DNA from 3 places in the Rhizobium sp. KNZ2-6A genome. Region 3 is predicted to be linked to each of the others. Evidence: predicted binding sites of a transcription regulator. Region 3 holds the regulator's gene; each other region holds the start of a gene.
The links. Region 3 encodes PhoB, which activates phosphate uptake and scavenging genes when phosphate is short. Its sites were predicted from a motif close to TGTCATNNANCTGTCAT; they were not measured.
Positions count from the first base shown of each region.

Region 1: ACPYOP_RS08725 (Orn/Lys/Arg family decarboxylase) is a predicted target of PhoB. The motif match lies at 3,371-3,387, and genes of this name have one in related genera.
Region 2: ACPYOP_RS19235 (DUF2794 domain-containing protein) is a predicted target of PhoB. The motif match lies at 3,940-3,956, and genes of this name have one in related genera.

Region 1 covers NZ_JBNDIC010000009.1:71,317-77,034, reverse strand. The annotation lists gene ACPYOP_RS08745 (MFS transporter) at 1-1,489, shown strand, start outside; gene ACPYOP_RS08740 (hypothetical protein) at 1,664-1,846, opposite strand; gene ACPYOP_RS08735 (response regulator transcription factor) at 2,066-2,710, shown strand; gene ACPYOP_RS08730 (copper resistance CopC family protein) at 2,862-3,254, shown strand; gene ACPYOP_RS08725 (Orn/Lys/Arg family decarboxylase) at 3,432-5,718, shown strand, end outside.
Region 2 covers NZ_JBNDIC010000028.1:937-6,654, forward strand. The annotation lists gene acnA (aconitate hydratase AcnA) at 1-2,663, shown strand, start outside; gene ACPYOP_RS19230 (DUF1223 domain-containing protein) at 2,922-3,665, shown strand; gene ACPYOP_RS19235 (DUF2794 domain-containing protein) at 3,978-4,379, shown strand; gene ACPYOP_RS19240 (N-acetyltransferase family protein) at 4,619-5,176, opposite strand; gene ACPYOP_RS19245 (Bax inhibitor-1/YccA family protein) at 5,296-5,718, opposite strand, start outside.
Region 3 covers NZ_JBNDIC010000016.1:22,953-28,670, reverse strand. The annotation lists gene argF (ornithine carbamoyltransferase) at 1-35, opposite strand, end outside; gene ACPYOP_RS13435 (acetylornithine transaminase) at 206-1,405, opposite strand; gene ACPYOP_RS13430 (GcrA family cell cycle regulator) at 1,830-2,363, shown strand; gene phoB (phosphate regulon transcriptional regulator PhoB) at 2,615-3,298, opposite strand; gene phoU (phosphate signaling complex protein PhoU) at 3,329-4,042, opposite strand; gene pstB (phosphate ABC transporter ATP-binding protein PstB) at 4,094-4,909, opposite strand; gene pstA (phosphate ABC transporter permease PstA) at 4,924-5,718, opposite strand, start outside.

The DNA.
Region 1 (5,718 bases), on a different contig from region 3:
GCGCGTATTTGTGGTCGGACTTCCGGATCTTCGCGGTGCCTATGCTCTCAGCGTCGATGAGGCTTCCTGGCTCAATACCATAGCCAACGCGCCGCAGATCCTGATCGCTTCCGGGGTTGCCTGGCTCGCCACCGTTTTCGGCATTCGCCGAATCATGATTCCGACTGCCCTGATCTATGCCTGCGTGTCGCTCGCCATTCCCCTTGCACACGACAATGCGCTGCTTTTTGCGCTGCATGCCATCAGGGGGCTGTTGCTTGGCGTCTTCATCCCCGCGACGATTATGGTGATTTTCCGAAATCTCGACAAAAAATACTGGCTGATCGGTATCGCGATCTATGCTTTGCGGGTTCCGCTCTCACAGAACCTTGGTTTCGTGCTCGTCGGCTTCTATGGCGATTATCTCGGCTGGCAATGGATGTACTGGCAAGACGTGATCGTCGCCCCGCTGATCGCGCTCCTGCTGATCGTTGCAGCACCCCGTGAAGAGATCAATTTCAGCCTCCTGGAACATGCGGATTGGGGCGGAATGCTCTTGCTCGGCTCATCGATGACGATGCTCTATGTCGGCCTCGATCAGGGAAACAGGCTGGACTGGTTTCATTCCGGAACGATCATCGCCCTCATTGCCGGCGGGACGGTGCTGGCGATCGGCTTTCTCGTCAATGAAAGTGTTGTCCAGCATCCATGGGCGCATGCCAGCATCATCCTGTCGCGCAATATCGGCCTGGGATACGCGATCATCATGTGCTTCTCGCTTTCAAGCGCGGGGAGCGCGATCGCAGTCCCGGGATTTCTACAGACCGTCATCGGCCTGCGCCCGATCGCAATCTCGACACTTTATCTTGCCGGCGCGGTAATCCCGGTCTTCCTGTTCATCGCACTGGCGATCGCTTTGCTGCGCAGGTTCGACGCGCGGCTGTGCATCGTGATCGGCTTGTCGCTGATGGCATTCGGCTCCCAGTTCGGGTCGCGACTGACGCCCGACTGGGCGCCATGGAATTTCTTCCCGACCGTCCTTCTCCACACGGCCGGACAATCCTTCGCCTTCTTCGCGGCCGTCGTCTACTTGATCGGCAATTCCGATCCGACCCGATCGACGGCGGCTTCGGCCTACATACAGGTCATCAGGCTCGGCAGCGTTGAGTTTGCGACCAGCGTCATGACCACCTTGCTCCGTCGCCGGGAGCAATATCACTCCGCTATTCTGGATGATCCGATCACGGCCACGTCCCAACATCTGCATGTCTTGGTGCAGAAGCTCCAGCCGATCTTCGGCGTCTCGTCGCGAGGGCATCTGGACAGCCTTTCCACTATCGCTGCGCAGATCAGAAACCAAGCCTACGTTCTCGCTTACAGCGACCTCTTCATCCTATCCTTCTGGTCAGCGATCGTCGGCTTGGCGGTCACCGCCTTCACGGGCGCGATGCCTCTTGGTCCACTGCACCCCGAATTTTCCCGGCTGCAGGCCGGCGAAGCGCGACAATGAAGCCCCCATGGCTTCAGGCCGGCATTTGAATCACAGGGGAGATCGGCGGTCGACCTTAGGACCGCGCGGCCGTGCCATCCGGATTGGTGCTGTCATCTGCGGTAGTGACACCTCCGCGATCATTGCCGCGATTGCGACCTGGTCTATTCGGTCTACGCGCCAGCCACCTGGAATCTACAAGCTTTTCGGCCAAGCCGAACGGGCACCCACATGATCGGAGCTGTTGCTGAGCGAGGCTTTTGAATGAGGCTTCATTCGCACGGCGGCTTCATGCAGCAAGCTGGAGAAGTCATTCATCGACGTCCCGTAGGCCTCGAGGACCAGACGGATGAGCGGATCGGTCAGGATTTCAGACAAGGTTAGCTCGTAGTCCATTGTTCGCCCCCTAGGCCTTTCAATCGATGAGATGATCTGCCGTTATCAATAGCGCTTTGACGGTCCGACGGACACCATACGAAGATATAGGGAGGCTTGAAACCAGCCTATAAGGGGTACAGATGACGATCGCTCGTTCGGCGGGAGCCTGACCCGCGCACCGCTCTTGACAGATGACGGGGCAATGGAAAATCTGACTTCATGGTCGCGCCACAAAAGCCTGAGAACCCTTCCCTTCAACCCATCGTCTACATCGTGGACGACGACGTTTCGATGCGGGACGCTCTGGTCGACCTCTTTCGATCGGTCCCGATCGCAGCCATAGCCTTTGAAAGCACAGCAGCCTTCCTCGCCGCCGCAAGGCCGGGGGCGGGCTGTATCCTGCTTGATGTCCGCCTGCCCGACCTTAACGGTCTGGACCTGCAGGCACACCTAAACGCCAAAGGCAACAAGATGCCGATCATCTTCATGACCGGCTTCGGCGATATACCGATGAGCGTGAGAGCGATGAAGGCTGGCGCTTCCGATTTCCTGACCAAGCCGTTCGGCGAAAGCGAACTGCTTGATGCCGTCAACGTGGCGCTGGCTCGCGACGCCGAAATCAGGAAGAGCAAGACAGCCAATGAGGCTGCCACCGCCCTCTTCGACAGCCTGACACGGCGGGAGCAGGAGGTCATGCAGCTGGTCGTGCGAGGGCTGATGAACAAGCAGATCGCCTTCGAGCTTGGCATTACCGAGGTGACGGTCAAGCTTCATCGCGGCAATGTCATGCGCAAGATGGACGTTCGGTCGCTTGCCGACCTCGTCCGCGTTTCCGAAATGCTCGGCCTGACGAAGCCGGATTGATCAGCGTCTCAGACCAAAGCCTCTGCCGACCTGGACCTTCATATAATACCGCAGCCCACGCGAAGCTGACATGTTGGCTCAATCACAGCTCGATGGGGAATGCAGGAAGCCTCCGGACTTGCTTGCATATATGACTGTAAGGAGACGCGCGATGCTCAAGGTTTCGCTGATTTCATTGGCTTTTCTGTCCATCATTGCCCTTGGCGACGGGGCGCAAGCCAGGCTGGAATCGACCTATGACGAACCGTCTTCCCATAGCTGGCAGGACTTTACCCTGGCCTTTACCCGTCCCATTGATCTTGGACGCTCCTCGATCCGGGTCATGGCTCCAACGGGACAGATGATCGCGACGGAACCACTTCGCACGGACGCAACCGGGAGTGACCTGGTGGCACCGGTCAGCGCACCGCTGCCGGCAGGCGTCTACAAAGTCTTCTGGCATGTCGTCTCGCGCTCAGGCGTCCCCGCCGAGGGCATCTCGACGGTTATCGTATCGGAAACAGGCGTCAGCAAGGCTGCGCTGACGCCTGCGAGTGGGCGATAAAATCGATCACATAGGTCGAGCCCTCCCGATCGGCATGGCTCCGTGTCAGCGCAGCAGCGGACCTCGCGTGATCGACCTTCTTGAATGGGTTTGCATGTTTCGGGCATTCGATATTTTGTCACATCCATGTCATGAAATACGTCGACACCTCGTGCCAGATCAAAAGCGGGTACCCAGATGGATTATTTCAGACGTTTCAACTTCCTGTTCGCAACGCCAACCTTCGACAATGAGGATCTGGAGGGTGCCCGCTACAATCAGATCGTCGAGGAGATCGAACGCTCAGGCTTTGAAGTGGTACGCGCGCGCAATCTCGAAGATGCGGAGATCGCCGTTCAGACAGATGCCGCCATCGGCTGCATGCTGGTCGACTGGGGCAAGAAGGGGCTCGAAGGCAAGACGGCCTCTCTCATCAATCTCATGCGCCGGCGGGGCCTCGAATTCCCCATTATCCTACTGATCCGCCGCAAGCGCTTCGAGGACGTGCCGGTCGAAGTCCTCGATTTCATCGACGGCTATGTCTTCCTGTCCGAAGAGACGCCCGCCTTCATCGCGAAAAGCCTTATCAGCCGGCTCAAGCAATATGCCGAAACGCTGAAGACGCCGTTTTTCGGTGCGCTGGTCGATTATGCCGAAGAGGGCAACCACCTCTGGACCTGCCCCGGGCATAATGGCGGCATCTTCTACAGCCGCAGCCCCATCGGCCGGGTCTTCATGGAGCATCTCGGCGAAGCGGTGTTTCGCGATGACCTCGACAATTCCGTGCTCGACCTCGGCGACCTTCTGACCCATGAGGGACCGGCGCTTGCCGCGCAGAAGGAAGCGGCCAAGATTTTCGGTGCCGAAAAGACCTATTTCGTGCTGAACGGCACCTCCACCTCCAACAAGGTCGCTCTGTCAGCCCTCGTCACCGATGGCGATCTCGTACTGTTCGACCGCAACAACCACAAGGCCGCCCATCACGGCGCTCTGATGATCTCGGGCGGTATTCCGGTCTATCTGCCGACCAGGCGGAACCTCTATGGCCTGATCGGCCCCATGGATTTTGCCGAAATGGATGAGGAGGCGCTGCGTGAACGCATCCGCACGCATCCGCTGGTGAAGGACCCCGAAGCCTCCAAGAAGCCGCGCCCGTTCCGCGTCGCGGTCGTGGAGCAGTGCACTTATGACGGCACCATCCACAATGCCGAGATGATCCTCAAGCGCATCGGCCATTTGTGCGACTACATCCTCTTCGACGAGGCATGGGCGGGCTTCATGAAGTTTCACCCGCTCTACGCCGGGCGGTTTGCCATGGGCCTTTCCGATCTCGGCCCGGACGCGCCGGGCATTATCGCCACGCAATCGACCCATAAACAGCTCGCCAGCTTCTCGCAGGCCTCGCAGATCCACATGAAGGACCGGCATATTACCGGCCAGAAGCGCCGCGTGGAGCACCGGCGCTTCAACGAAAGCTTCATGCAGCACGCCTCGACCTCGCCCTTCTATCCGCTGTTTGCCTCCCTCGATGTCGGCGCGCAGATGATGAAGGGCCGCTCGGGCGAAGTGCTTTGGGACGACACGATCCGCCTCGGCATCGAGCTACGCAAGAAGATCCGCGCCGTACGCCGCGAATTCGAGGAGAAGGAGCATCGCCCGGAGCGCCGCTGGTTCTTCGAGCCCTTTGTGCCGGACCGGGTGGCGATCCCGGATGTGTCGAGCCCCGGCGCGGTGCATGACGTGCCTTGGGAGGGTGTCGCCACCGACCAGCTCGCCACCAATCCCGCCTTCTGGCACCTGACGCCCGACGCGGCATGGCACGGCTTTTCCAGCATGGAACCGGGCTTCGCCATGACCGATCCGAATAAGCTCACCCTGCTCACCCCCGGCTTCGACCGGAAGAGCGGCAAATATACCGAGCACGGCATACCGGCGCCTGTCGTTGCGCAATATCTGCGCGAAAACCGCATCGTTGCGGAAAAGAACGATCTCAATTCGCTGCTGTTCCTCCTCACTCCCGGTGTGGAGGCCAGCAAGGCCGGCACCTTGATCAGCGGTCTTGTCGCCTTCAAGAAACTCCATGACGACAATGCTTTGCTGGAGGAGGCAATTCCGGAATTCTATCGCCGTCGCCCGGGCCGTTATGCGGGCGTGCGGCTGCGCGATCTCTGCGCGGAAATGCACAATTTCTTCCGTCAGGCCGATGTCAGCGCGCTCCAGACCAAGCAGTTTTCCGCCGATCACCTGCCGCCGATCGCCATGTCGCCGCATGATGCCGCGCGCTGCCTGGTGCGCAACGATGTCGACTATCTGCCGATCGACGCCATCGACGGCCGCATCGCAACGACGCCGTTCGTCGTCTACCCGCCGGGGATCGCGACCATCGTGCCCGGCGAGCGCCTGACGGAGCAAGCAAAGCCGATGATCGACTATCTCAAGATGTTCGAGACCTGCTTCAACACCTTCCCCGGCTTCGAGGTGGAGA
Region 2 (5,718 bases), on a different contig from region 3:
GTCGTTCCACGCTGACCGTGGGCGGGAAAGACTATGTTTATTTCAGCCTTCCCAAGGCTGAGACCAATGGTCTGCCCGGCGTTTCCAAGCTGCCTTATTCCATGAAGGTGCTTCTGGAAAACCTGCTGCGTTTTGAAGACGGGCAGTCGGTCACCAAGGACCATATCCTTGCCGTCGCCGAATGGCTGACCAACAAGGGCACCGTCGAGAACGAAATCGCCTATCGCCCGGCGCGCGTGCTGATGCAGGACTTCACCGGTGTTCCCGCCGTTGTCGACCTTGCCGCCATGCGCGACGCGATGGTCTCCCTCGGCGGCGATCCGGAAAAGATCAATCCGCTCGTTCCCGTCGATCTCGTCATCGACCACTCCGTCATCGTCGACGAATTCGGCACGCCACAGGCTTTCGCCAAGAACGTCGAGCTGGAATACCAGCGCAACGGCGAGCGCTACCGCTTCCTGAAGTGGGGCCAGCAGGCATTCAAGAATTTCCGCGTCGTTCCCCCCGGCACCGGCATCTGTCACCAGGTGAACCTCGAATATCTCGGCCAGACCGTCTGGACGAAGGAAGAGGACGGCGAAACGATCGCCTATCCCGATACCTGCGTCGGTACCGACAGCCACACGACCATGATCAACGGCCTCGGCGTTCTCGGCTGGGGTGTCGGCGGTATCGAAGCGGAAGCCGCCATGCTCGGCCAGCCGGTCTCCATGCTGCTGCCCGAGGTCATCGGCTTCAGGCTGACCGGCAAGCTCAAGGAAGGCGTCACCGCGACCGACCTCGTGCTGACCGTGGTACAGATGCTGCGCAAGAAGGGCGTCGTTTCCAAGTTCGTCGAATTCTTCGGCCCCGGCCTCGACAACATGCCGCTCGCCGACCGCGCCACCATCGGCAACATGGGTCCGGAATACGGCGCGACCTGCGGCTTCTTCCCGGTCGACAAGGAAACGCTGAACTATCTCAACATGTCCGGCCGCGCCAAGGACCGTATCGCGCTCGTCGAAGCCTATTCGAAGGCTCAAGGCATGTGGCGTGACAATGACGGTTCCGACCTCGTCTTCACCGACACGCTGGAACTCGACCTTAACGACGTCGTGCCGTCGATGGCTGGCCCGAAGCGCCCGGAAGGCCGTATCGCGCTGGAAAACATCGCTTCCGGCTTCGCCACCTCGCTGGACACCGAATACAAGAAGCCCGGCCAGCTCTCCAACCGCTATGCGGTCGAAGGCACGGATTTCGATATCGGCCATGGTGACGTTGCCATCGCCGCCATCACCTCCTGCACCAACACCTCCAACCCGTCGGTGCTGATCGCTGCCGGCCTTCTTGCCCGTAACGCCGTTGCCAAGGGCCTGAAAACCAAGCCGTGGGTCAAGACCTCGCTCGCGCCGGGATCGCAGGTCGTCGGCGAATATCTTGCCAAGTCCGGCCTGCAGGCCGATCTCGACAAGCTCGGCTTCAACCTGGTCGGCTTCGGCTGCACCACCTGCATCGGCAATTCCGGCCCGCTGCCGGCGCCGATCTCGAAGACGATCAACGACAAGGGCCTGATCGTATCGGGCGTTCTCTCCGGCAACCGCAACTTCGAGGGCCGCATCTCGCCCGACGTTCAGGCGAACTACCTGGCTTCGCCGCCGCTGGTCGTCGCCTACGCGCTCGCCGGCTCGGTGCAGCTCGACCTGACGAAGGAGCCGATCGGTGAAGACCAGAACGGCAAGCCCGTTTACCTGAAGGACATCTGGCCGACCTCGCAGGAAGTACAGGAATTCATCCTGAAATACGTCACCCGCGAGCTCTACGAGAGCAAGTATGCCGACGTCTTCAAGGGCGACGCCAACTGGCAGGCCGTGCAGGTCCCTCCGGGCCAGACCTATACCTGGGACGACAACTCGACCTATGTGCAGAACCCGCCTTACTTCGTGGGCATGGGCAAGACCGGCGCCGGCGTTTCCGACATCAAGGGCGCCCGCGTTCTCGGCCTCTTCGGGGACAAGATCACCACCGACCACATTTCCCCGGCCGGTTCGATCAAGGCTGCCTCGCCGGCCGGCTCCTACCTCATCGGCCATGGCGTCGGTGTTGCAGACTTCAACCAGTACGGCACGCGCCGCGGCAACCATGAAGTCATGATGCGCGGCACCTTTGCCAACATCCGCATCCGCAACCACATGCTCGGCCCGAACGGCAAGGAAGGTGGCTACACCATCCATTATCCGTCCAAGGAAGAGACGTCGATCTACGATGCGGCCATGCAGTACAAGGCCGAGGGCGTTCCGCTCGTCATCTTCGCAGGCGTCGAATACGGCAACGGCTCGTCGCGCGACTGGGCTGCCAAGGGCACGAACCTGCTCGGCGTCCGCGCCGTCGTCGCCCAGTCCTTCGAGCGTATCCACCGCTCGAACCTGGTTGGCATGGGCGTCATCCCCTTCGTCTTCGAGGAAGGCACCACCTGGGCGAGCCTCGGTCTGAAGGGCGATGAGCTCGTGACCATCGAAGGCCTGGAACACATCAAGCCGCGCGAGCGCAAGATCGCCAAGATCACCTATGGCGACGGCACGGTGAAGGATGTTCCGATCATCTGCCGCATCGATACGCTGGATGAGGTCGTCTACGTCAACAATGGCGGCATCCTGCAGACCGTTCTGCGCGATCTCGCCGCCTGATAGGCGTCCGAACTACTCTTGCACGCCGCCGGGAAAGTCTCCCGGCGGCGTCTTGTTTTTCACGGTGATGTGTACGGCATCTCCTCCGCCGGGCGTCAGCCTCACCCCATCGTGACTTTGCGTCATCGCGTTAAGCTATTATCTCTTGTTTCAGATTTTTCGGGCTTGATGTGGCCTGGTCGCCCCAAGAAGCGCGAGTTTTGCAGAGCCCGTATAGGCAGACGGCGCTCGAGATTGGATGCAGAGGTAGAGATAGAAATGCGCCTTCGATTTTCGGTTCCACTTCTGGCAGGCATCGCGCTCGCAAGTTCGCTGCATGCGCAGGAGGCATCGAAGATCAAGGGCGTCGTTGAGCTCTTCACCTCGCAGGGCTGTGCCTCTTGTCCGCCTGCCGACGCGGCGTTCCGCAAGCTGATCCGCCAGGGCAATGTCGTCGCGCTCGCTTATCATGTCGACTATTGGAACTATCTCGGCTGGAACGACACCATGGCGTCCAAGGACAATACGGCGCGCCAATATGCCTATGCCCGCACGATGGGGCGCAGCGGAGTCTATACGCCGCAGGCGATCGTCAATGGCAGGGACCATATGAACGGTGCCGATCTCGACGCCATCAATGTCAAGCTCGACGATTTCCAGCGCCACGGCGAGGGGCTGATCGTTCCGGTGAACGCCGCCACGAAGGGCGACGAACTCGAGATCAAGATCGGCGCCGGTGAGGGCAGGGCCAATGTGGTCGTCGTCTATTTCGACAAGGAGCAGATGGTGGCGCCGAAAGGCGGTGAAAACACCGGCCAGCAGATCGCCTATATGCATGCCGTATCGGACGTCGAGACCGTGGGCATGTGGGATGGCAAGGCCATGAGCCTGGTACTGCCCTCCACCGTGCTTGATAAGGCCGGCCGAAGAGGTCTTGCCGTCCTTCTGCAATCGTCGACGCCTTCGGGCGATCCGGCCGCCATTCTTGGAGCAACGGTTCTGACCATCGGCTCGGACGGCTGAGCGGCTTTTCTGAATTTCGGCTCGCGCCGAAAAGATTCCCTATTTTGGCTCACGCCAAAAAGGGGGGATGCCCGGCGAGGACGCATTCGGGGCTGGGGTTTAATCGATGCGCCCCGGCCGGGCCGTTTGACGCGGCGGCGCCAAACGGCTCCTATACTTCCTGTAAATTGGGCGTCGTTTTGTCTGAAATGCGGCGCTGCCGAGATGCTTTCGGGCACGGGAAAGAAATTGTGAGCGATCAGCCGTCTTGCAATTTGGTGTGGCTGAGGCAAACTGTCATTCTCCTGTCATGAGATAGCCCTTGGGGGATTGATGACTGATCAGCCGGATTTGCGACACGGCGAACACCGTTCCGCCGATACTAATTCCTCCGTCGTCGTCGATCTCAGAGAATACAAACAAAGCAAGGATCCGCTACCGGTGACCTTCCATCGCCGGGAGCTGGACGCGATCTTATGGATCTACGGCCGCATGGTCGGCGAAGGCGAATGGCGCGACTACGCCATCGACCATCTGAAGGAGAAGGCGGTTTTCTCTGTCTTCAAGCGCTCCGGCGAGATGCCGCTCTTCCGCATCGAAAAGAATCCGAAGCTTGCCGCCAAGCAGGGCGCGTTTTCCGTGGTTAACACCAACGGCATGATCCTGAAGCGCGGCCACGAGGTGCAGCAGGTTCTTAAGGTGTTCGATAAGCAGCTGAAGCTGGTGGAGAAATAGTTTCGACGGTGTGAGGATAGTGCGCACCCCCCTCTGTCACTTCGTGACATCTCCCCCACAAGGGGGGAGATTGTTAGCTCGCAACACGCTCCCGCCTCAAGCGAACATCGAATCCGCTGAAAATGCAGCCTATTGTTTAACGGGTAACCAGTCCCGAGCTCCCAACGATCTCCCCCCTTGTGGGGGAGATGTCACGAAGTGACAGAGGGGGTATTCGAGACTCGATCAGTAGGTAGATCTTACTCCCCAAACAACGTCCCAGGATAAACCGACGGATCCGGATCGGTGCCGTTGCCCTCGCCCAAGGCCTTCTGCATCAGCATGGTATCCAGCCATCGGCCGTGCTTGTAGCCGGTGCCTTTCAAGAGGCCGCTTTCGGTGAAGCCTGCGGCGCGATGTACGGCGACGGAGGCGGGATGGGCGCCGCCGATGACGGCGATCATCTGGCGGAAGCCGAGAGCTTCGCAGCGTTCGACGAGCGCATCGAGCAGCAGCCTGCCGACGCCGCGCCCACGGGCCTCGGGCGCCAGATAGATCGAATCCTCCACCATCCAGCGATAGGCCGGCCGCGTACGGAACGATGAGGCATAGGCATAGCCGAGGAACGCGCCGGTTTCGTCTTCTGCGGCGATATAGGGATAGCCCTTTTCACGGATTGCCTGGAAGCGGCCTGCCATCTCCTCCTGGCTCGGCGGCGTGATCTCATAGCTCGCCGTGCCGTTCAATACGGAATCCCGATAGATGGCGGTGATGTGGGGGAGGTCGTCTGTGGTAGCGCTGCGAAGGCTGACGGACATTGCTTCTATTGCCTGATCTGCTTGATATGACCGTCGGTATCAAATCGCAGGGCCGACCGCCAGGCAAATAAAAAAGGCGGCCGAAGCCGCCTTTCCGTTGCTCATTTCATGCGCTGCGATTAACGGCGGTTGCCCATAAACTGCAGCAGGAACATGAACAGGTTGATGAAGTCCAGGTAGAGCGACAGGGCGCCCATGATGGCCTTGCGGCCGGCCACGGTCGCATCATCGGCGGTATAGTACATTTCCTTGATCCGCTGCGTATCGTAGGCGGTGAGGCCTGCGAAGATCAGGACACCGATCACGGAGATGGCGAACTGCAGGGCGGACGAAGCCAGGAAGATGTTGACTAGCGTCGCGATGATCAGGCCGAAGAGACCCATCATCAGGAACGAGCCCATCGCGGACAGATCACGCTTGGTCGTGTAGCCGTAGAGCGACAGCGCGCCGAAGGAGGCGGCGGTCACGAAGAAGGTCTGCACGACGCTCTGGCCGGTGTAGATGATGAAGATCGACGACAGCGACAGGCCCACCAGCGCGGC
Region 3 (5,718 bases):
GCAGAGAGATCGAGAAAGTGTTTCGGAGAAGCCATGTCCTTACCTGTACTCCAGAAAAAACAATAACGCCCGCGTGGGGCACGCATAACCCCTTAAATCGCCATCGATTTAAGGGAAGGCTTATGCGATTTCTAAGTATTACCGCGTCCTTTGCGCGTCGCTTCGACGCGCGGCGCGGTAACCGCCCCGACTGCGGGCGCTGAGTTCAAGCCGATTTCTTGATGCGGGCCGTGCGCACACGCTCGGCGGCGCGCTCGAGGCGAGCGAGACCCTCGCGCGCTTCCTCGGCGGTCACGACCAGCGGCGGCAGGAGGCGGATGACGTTATCGCCAGCCGGCACACCCAGCAGATGCTCGGCGCGGACCGCCTGCAGCAGCTCCGCCTGCGGAATTGCCGCCTTGATGCCGAGCATCAGGCCTTCGCCACGAACATCCTCGATGATGTCGGGAAAACGGTCCTTCAGCGAGGCGAGACCCTGGCGGAACACCAGAGCGATATCGCGCACATGCTGCAGGAAGCCGTCGGCGAGCACGATGTCCAGCACCGCATTGCCGACTGCCATGGCAAGTGGATTGCCGCCATAGGTCGAGCCGTGCGTGCCCGCCTTCATGCCCGAGGCGGCTTCCGCCGTCGCGAGGCAGGCACCCAGCGGGAAACCGCCGCCGATGCCCTTGGCAACGGCCATGATATCAGGCTTGATCCCAGCCCATTCATAGGCGAAGAGCTTGCCGGTGCGGCCGACGCCGCACTGCACTTCGTCAAGAACCAGCAGCAGGCCATGCTCGTCGCAGATCTCCCGCAGGCCACGCAGGAACTCGTTGGTCGCGGGACGGATGCCGCCCTCGCCCTGAACCGGCTCGATCAGGATCGCGGCCGTCGCGTCGGTGATGGCCGCGCGAACGGCATCGAGGTCACCGAACGGCACCTGATCGAAACCCGGCGCCTTCGGGCCGAAGCCTTCGATATACTTCTCCTGGCCGCCGGCGGCGATCGTCGCGATCGTGCGGCCGTGGAAGGCGCCTTCGAAGGTGATGATGTGGAACTTTTCGGGATGTCCCTTGGCGAATTGATAGCGCCGCGCCGTCTTGATGGCGCATTCCAGCGCCTCCGCGCCCGAATTGGTGAAGAACACCTTGTCGGCGAAGGTCACTTCCGTCAGCCGCTTCGACAGCTTTTCCTGGCCGGGTACTTCATAGAGGTTGGACAGGTGCCAGACCTTGTCGGCCTGCGCCTTTAGTTCGGCAACCAGATGCGGATGAGCATGACCCAGCGAATTGACCGCAACGCCGGCTGCGAAATCGAGATAGCGTTCGCCATTTTCGGTAACCAGCCAGACGCCCTCGCCTCGCTCGAACCGCAGCGGAGCACGCAGATAGGTATCGTAAAGCGGCGCGGTCTCTGCCATGGCATGTCTCCTCGATCACAACCCTAAGGACCAATCGCTTCCATTCGATGAAACGGGTCCGAAAAAATCAAAAATGCCGCCTTGCGGCGGCCTGGGCACTATTGATGTTTTGCACCGCGATGTCAACAAAACTGGCGATTTAGCAGGTGCGAGAAAGCGCTGGCGGCCAAAAGAGATGCGTTCGGCACTGCCTATTGCAGAAATGCCACGCCGGGGCAGCAAGTTGGGGAAAACCTCGAAATCGATTCCTCAAGATTCCCGCGACTCTTGTCACGGAGTCAGCCTCACACTAGGTTAAAAACCAATTGCTAGACTGCATGCGGCGGAACTAGTCACCACAATTTTAAAGCGTTTCGTGCCTCGATCCCATGCGAGGCAATGGTGAGGGATTCTGCCATCGGAAACGCGACAGCGGAGACAGGGCATGAATTGGACAGACGAACGCGTCGAGAAGCTGAAGAAGCTATGGTCCGAAGGGTTAAGCGCCAGCCAGATCGCTGCGCAGCTTGGCGGCGTGAGCCGTAATGCCGTCATCGGCAAGGTGCACCGCCTGAACCTTCCCGGCCGAGCGAAGGCGGGCGGCACGGCGACTGCGGCACGTACGCCGAAGCGCAGCAGTGCCGCGCCCCGCGCTCCGAATTACACGTCTCGCGTCGCAACCCGCACGATTACCCGCCAGCAGGGCGCGACCATGCTGAAGGAAGAAATCGAAGTCGATGCCGTCAACGAGATCCAATATCGCCCGGCCTCGAACGTCGTCGTTCCGATTTCCCGCCGTCTCGGCCTGACGGAGCTTACGGAGCGCACCTGCAAGTGGCCGGTGGGCGACCCGCTGAAGGACGATTTCCACTTCTGCGGCAACGAAAGCCCGGATTCATCGCCCTATTGCACCTACCATCAGCGCCTGGCCTACCAGCCAGTGCACGAACGGCGTCGGCCGGCTCAGCCGCGCGGCTGAGATGCTCAGAGCATTCCCGCATCCCGGACGGAAAACCGCTCCGCACTTTTCCTGGAAATGCTCCCATGACTGAGATAAAGAAACGGGCCCTTCGGGGCCCGTTTTCTGTTTCCGCCGCTACTGCATAATTCCCTAAATCGAAATCGATTTAAGGGAAAATTATGCAGCATTCCAAGGTGTTACAGCGACCTTAGCACGTCTTGAAAGACGCGCGGCGCTGTAATGTCGAGTGCCTGATCGGGTATTCCCGCTCAGGCTTCCATGGAGTAGCCCGCGCCGCGAACGGTGCGGATGACATCCTGCATATTGGAGAAATTGAGCGCCTTGCGCAGGCGGCCGACATGGACGTCGACAGTGCGTTCGTCGACATAGATATCGTGCCCCCATACGCCGTCCAGCAGCTGCGAGCGCGAGAAGACGCGGCCCGGCGAGGACATCAGGAATTCCAGCAGGCGGAATTCCGTCGGCCCCAACCGCACTTCGCGGCTCTTGCGGTGGACGCGATGGGTTTCGCGGTCCAGCTCGATATCGCCGCAACGCAGCACCGTGGAGAGAACCTCCGGTCGGGCACGCCGCAGCATCGCCTTGACGCGGGCCATCAGCTCCGGCGTCGAGAACGGCTTGACGACATAATCGTCCGCGCCGGTGGAAAGCCCGCGCACGCGCTCGCTTTCCTCGCCACGGGCCGTCAGCATGATGATCGGCAGGCGCTCCGTCTCCGGCCGCATACGCAGCCGGCGGCAGAGCTCGATGCCCGATACGCCGGGGAGCATCCAGTCGAGGATCAAGAGATCGGGGATGCGCTCCTGGAGACGCAGCTCGGCCTCATCGCCTCTGAGGATCGTGTCGACCTCGAAGCCTTCGGCCTCAAGATTGTAGCGCAGCAGAACGCTCAGCGCTTCCTCGTCTTCTACAACAGCAACTCTCGGAACCATGCGCCTTTGGTCTCCTTTTTCGCTTCCAGATTATTCCGTCACCGCGCCGACGGTATTGGCGGTATCGTCCTTCGGGCGCTCGCCTTCCGGCTGCGCGCCTGTCGCCATGTAATAGATCGTCTCGGCGATGTTGGTGGCATGGTCGCCGATGCGCTCGATGTTCTTGGCGCAGAATAGAAGATGCGTGCAGGTGGTGATATTGCGCGGATCTTCCATCATGTAGGTCAGCATCTCGCGGAAGAGCGAGGTGTACATGGCGTCGATTTCCTCGTCGCGCTCACGGATCGATACGGCCTTGTCGGGCGAACGGGTGGCGTAGACGTCCAGAACTTCCTTGAGCTGGCTCAGCGCCAGTTCGGAGAGGTGCTCGATGCCGCGGGCGAGACGACGCGGAACGCCGGTGCCTTGCACGGCGATGACGCGCTTGGCGGTATTCTTGCCGAGATCGCCGACGCGCTCCAGATCGGAAGCGATGCGGATCGAGCCCATGATCTCGCGCAGGTCGGCGGCCATCGGCTGACGACGGGCGATGGTGACAATCGCCTTGTCGCCGACCTCGCGCTCGGCATGGTCGAGAACGACGTCGTCTGAGATGACCTTCTGCGCAAGGGCGGCATCGCTTTGGACCAATGCGCGTACGCTGTCGCTGACCATCTGCTCGGCCAGGCCGCCCATTTCCGCAATGCGGCGCGTCAGGAACTTCAGGTCTTCGTCATAGGCAGAGAGAATGTGTGTGGAGACCATTTTTCTATCCTCAAGGTGAACTGTGTGAAAGGGTCCGCGCGCCTGCCATCATCAACCAAAACGGCCCATGATGTAATCCTGCGTGCGGTAATCGTCGGGATTGGTGAACATTTTATCGGTGTCGTTCTCCTCAACCAGATGGCCGAGATGGAACATTGCGGTGCGCTGCGAAACGCGGGCTGCCTGCTGCATGGAATGCGTCACGATGACGATCGTGAAGTTTTCCCGCAGCTCATGAATAAGATCCTCGACCTTGGCGGTTGCGATCGGATCGAGCGCCGAGCACGGCTCGTCCATCAGGATGACTTCCGGACTGACGGCAACGGCGCGCGCGATGCACAGGCGCTGCTGCTGACCGCCCGAAAGGCTCGTGCCGGCATCATGGAGCCTGTCCTTGACCTCGCCCCAAAGACCCGCCTTCTGCAGGCTGGTCTCGACGATATGATTAAGATCGGCCTTGGAGCGATGCAGGCCATGGATGCGCGGCCCATAGGCGACGTTCTCATAGATCGACTTCGGAAACGGGTTGGGCTTCTGGAAGACCATGCCGACGCGCGCGCGCAGCTCCACCACGTCGATGCTGTTGTCGTAGACGTCCTGATCGTCGAGCGTGATCTTGCCGGTGACGCGGCAGGTCTCGATCGTGTCGTTCATGCGGTTGAGGCAGCGCAGGAAGGTGGACTTGCCGCAGCCGGAAGGGCCGATGAGCGCCGTCACCGTATTGGCGCGGATCTTCAGGTTGACGTCGAAGAGCGCGCGCTTGTCCCCATAGAAAACCGAGACGTCCTGGCCGATCATCTTGTAGGGGATCGTGGTCATCTTCTTGGCCAAGGCTCTTTCGCTTGCGGCTTCGCTCATCATGTTCATTCCTCGGCCCTCCCTTACCAGCGCCGTTCGAAGCGGCGGCGCAGCAGGATGGCGCCGATGTTCATTGCGACGAGGAAGAAAAGCAGGACGATGATGGCGCCGGACGTTCTTTCGACGAAGGCACGCTCGGCTTCGCTGGCCCACATGTAGATCTGCACCGGCAGCGCCGTCGAGGGATCGAGCGGCGATGTCGGATAATTGGCGACGAAGGCGACCATGCCGATCAAGAGCAGCGGCGCCGTCTCCCCGAGCGCATGGGCAAGCCCGAGGATGGTGCCTGTCAGGATGCCTGGCATGGCGAGCGGCAGGACATGATGGAAGACCACCTGCATGCGCGATGCGCCAAGACCGAGCGCGGCGCTGCGGATCGACGGCGGCACGGCGCGCAACGCAGAACGCGTCGCGATGATGATCATCGGCAGCGTCATCAGGCTCAAAACCAGCCCGCCGACGAGCGAGGCAGAGCGCGGCAGCCCCATCATGTTGATAAAGACCGAGAGGCCCAGCAGGCCATAGACGATGGAGGGCACGGCGGCGAGATTGTTGATATTGACCTCGATCAGGTCCGTCAGCCGGTTCTTCGGCGCGAACTCCTCCAGATAGATCGAGGCGGCAACGCCGACCGGCAGAGCGAGCACGAGTACGGTCAGCATCAGATAGAGCGAGCCGATCAGCGCGACGCCGAGACCGGCGGCTTCCGGACGGCTGGAATTGCCCGACACGAAGAGACCATTATTGAACGCCTTGTGCAGGGCTCCGCTTTCGCTGAGCTGCTTCATCCAGGAGACCTGCCGGTCGGATATCTTGCG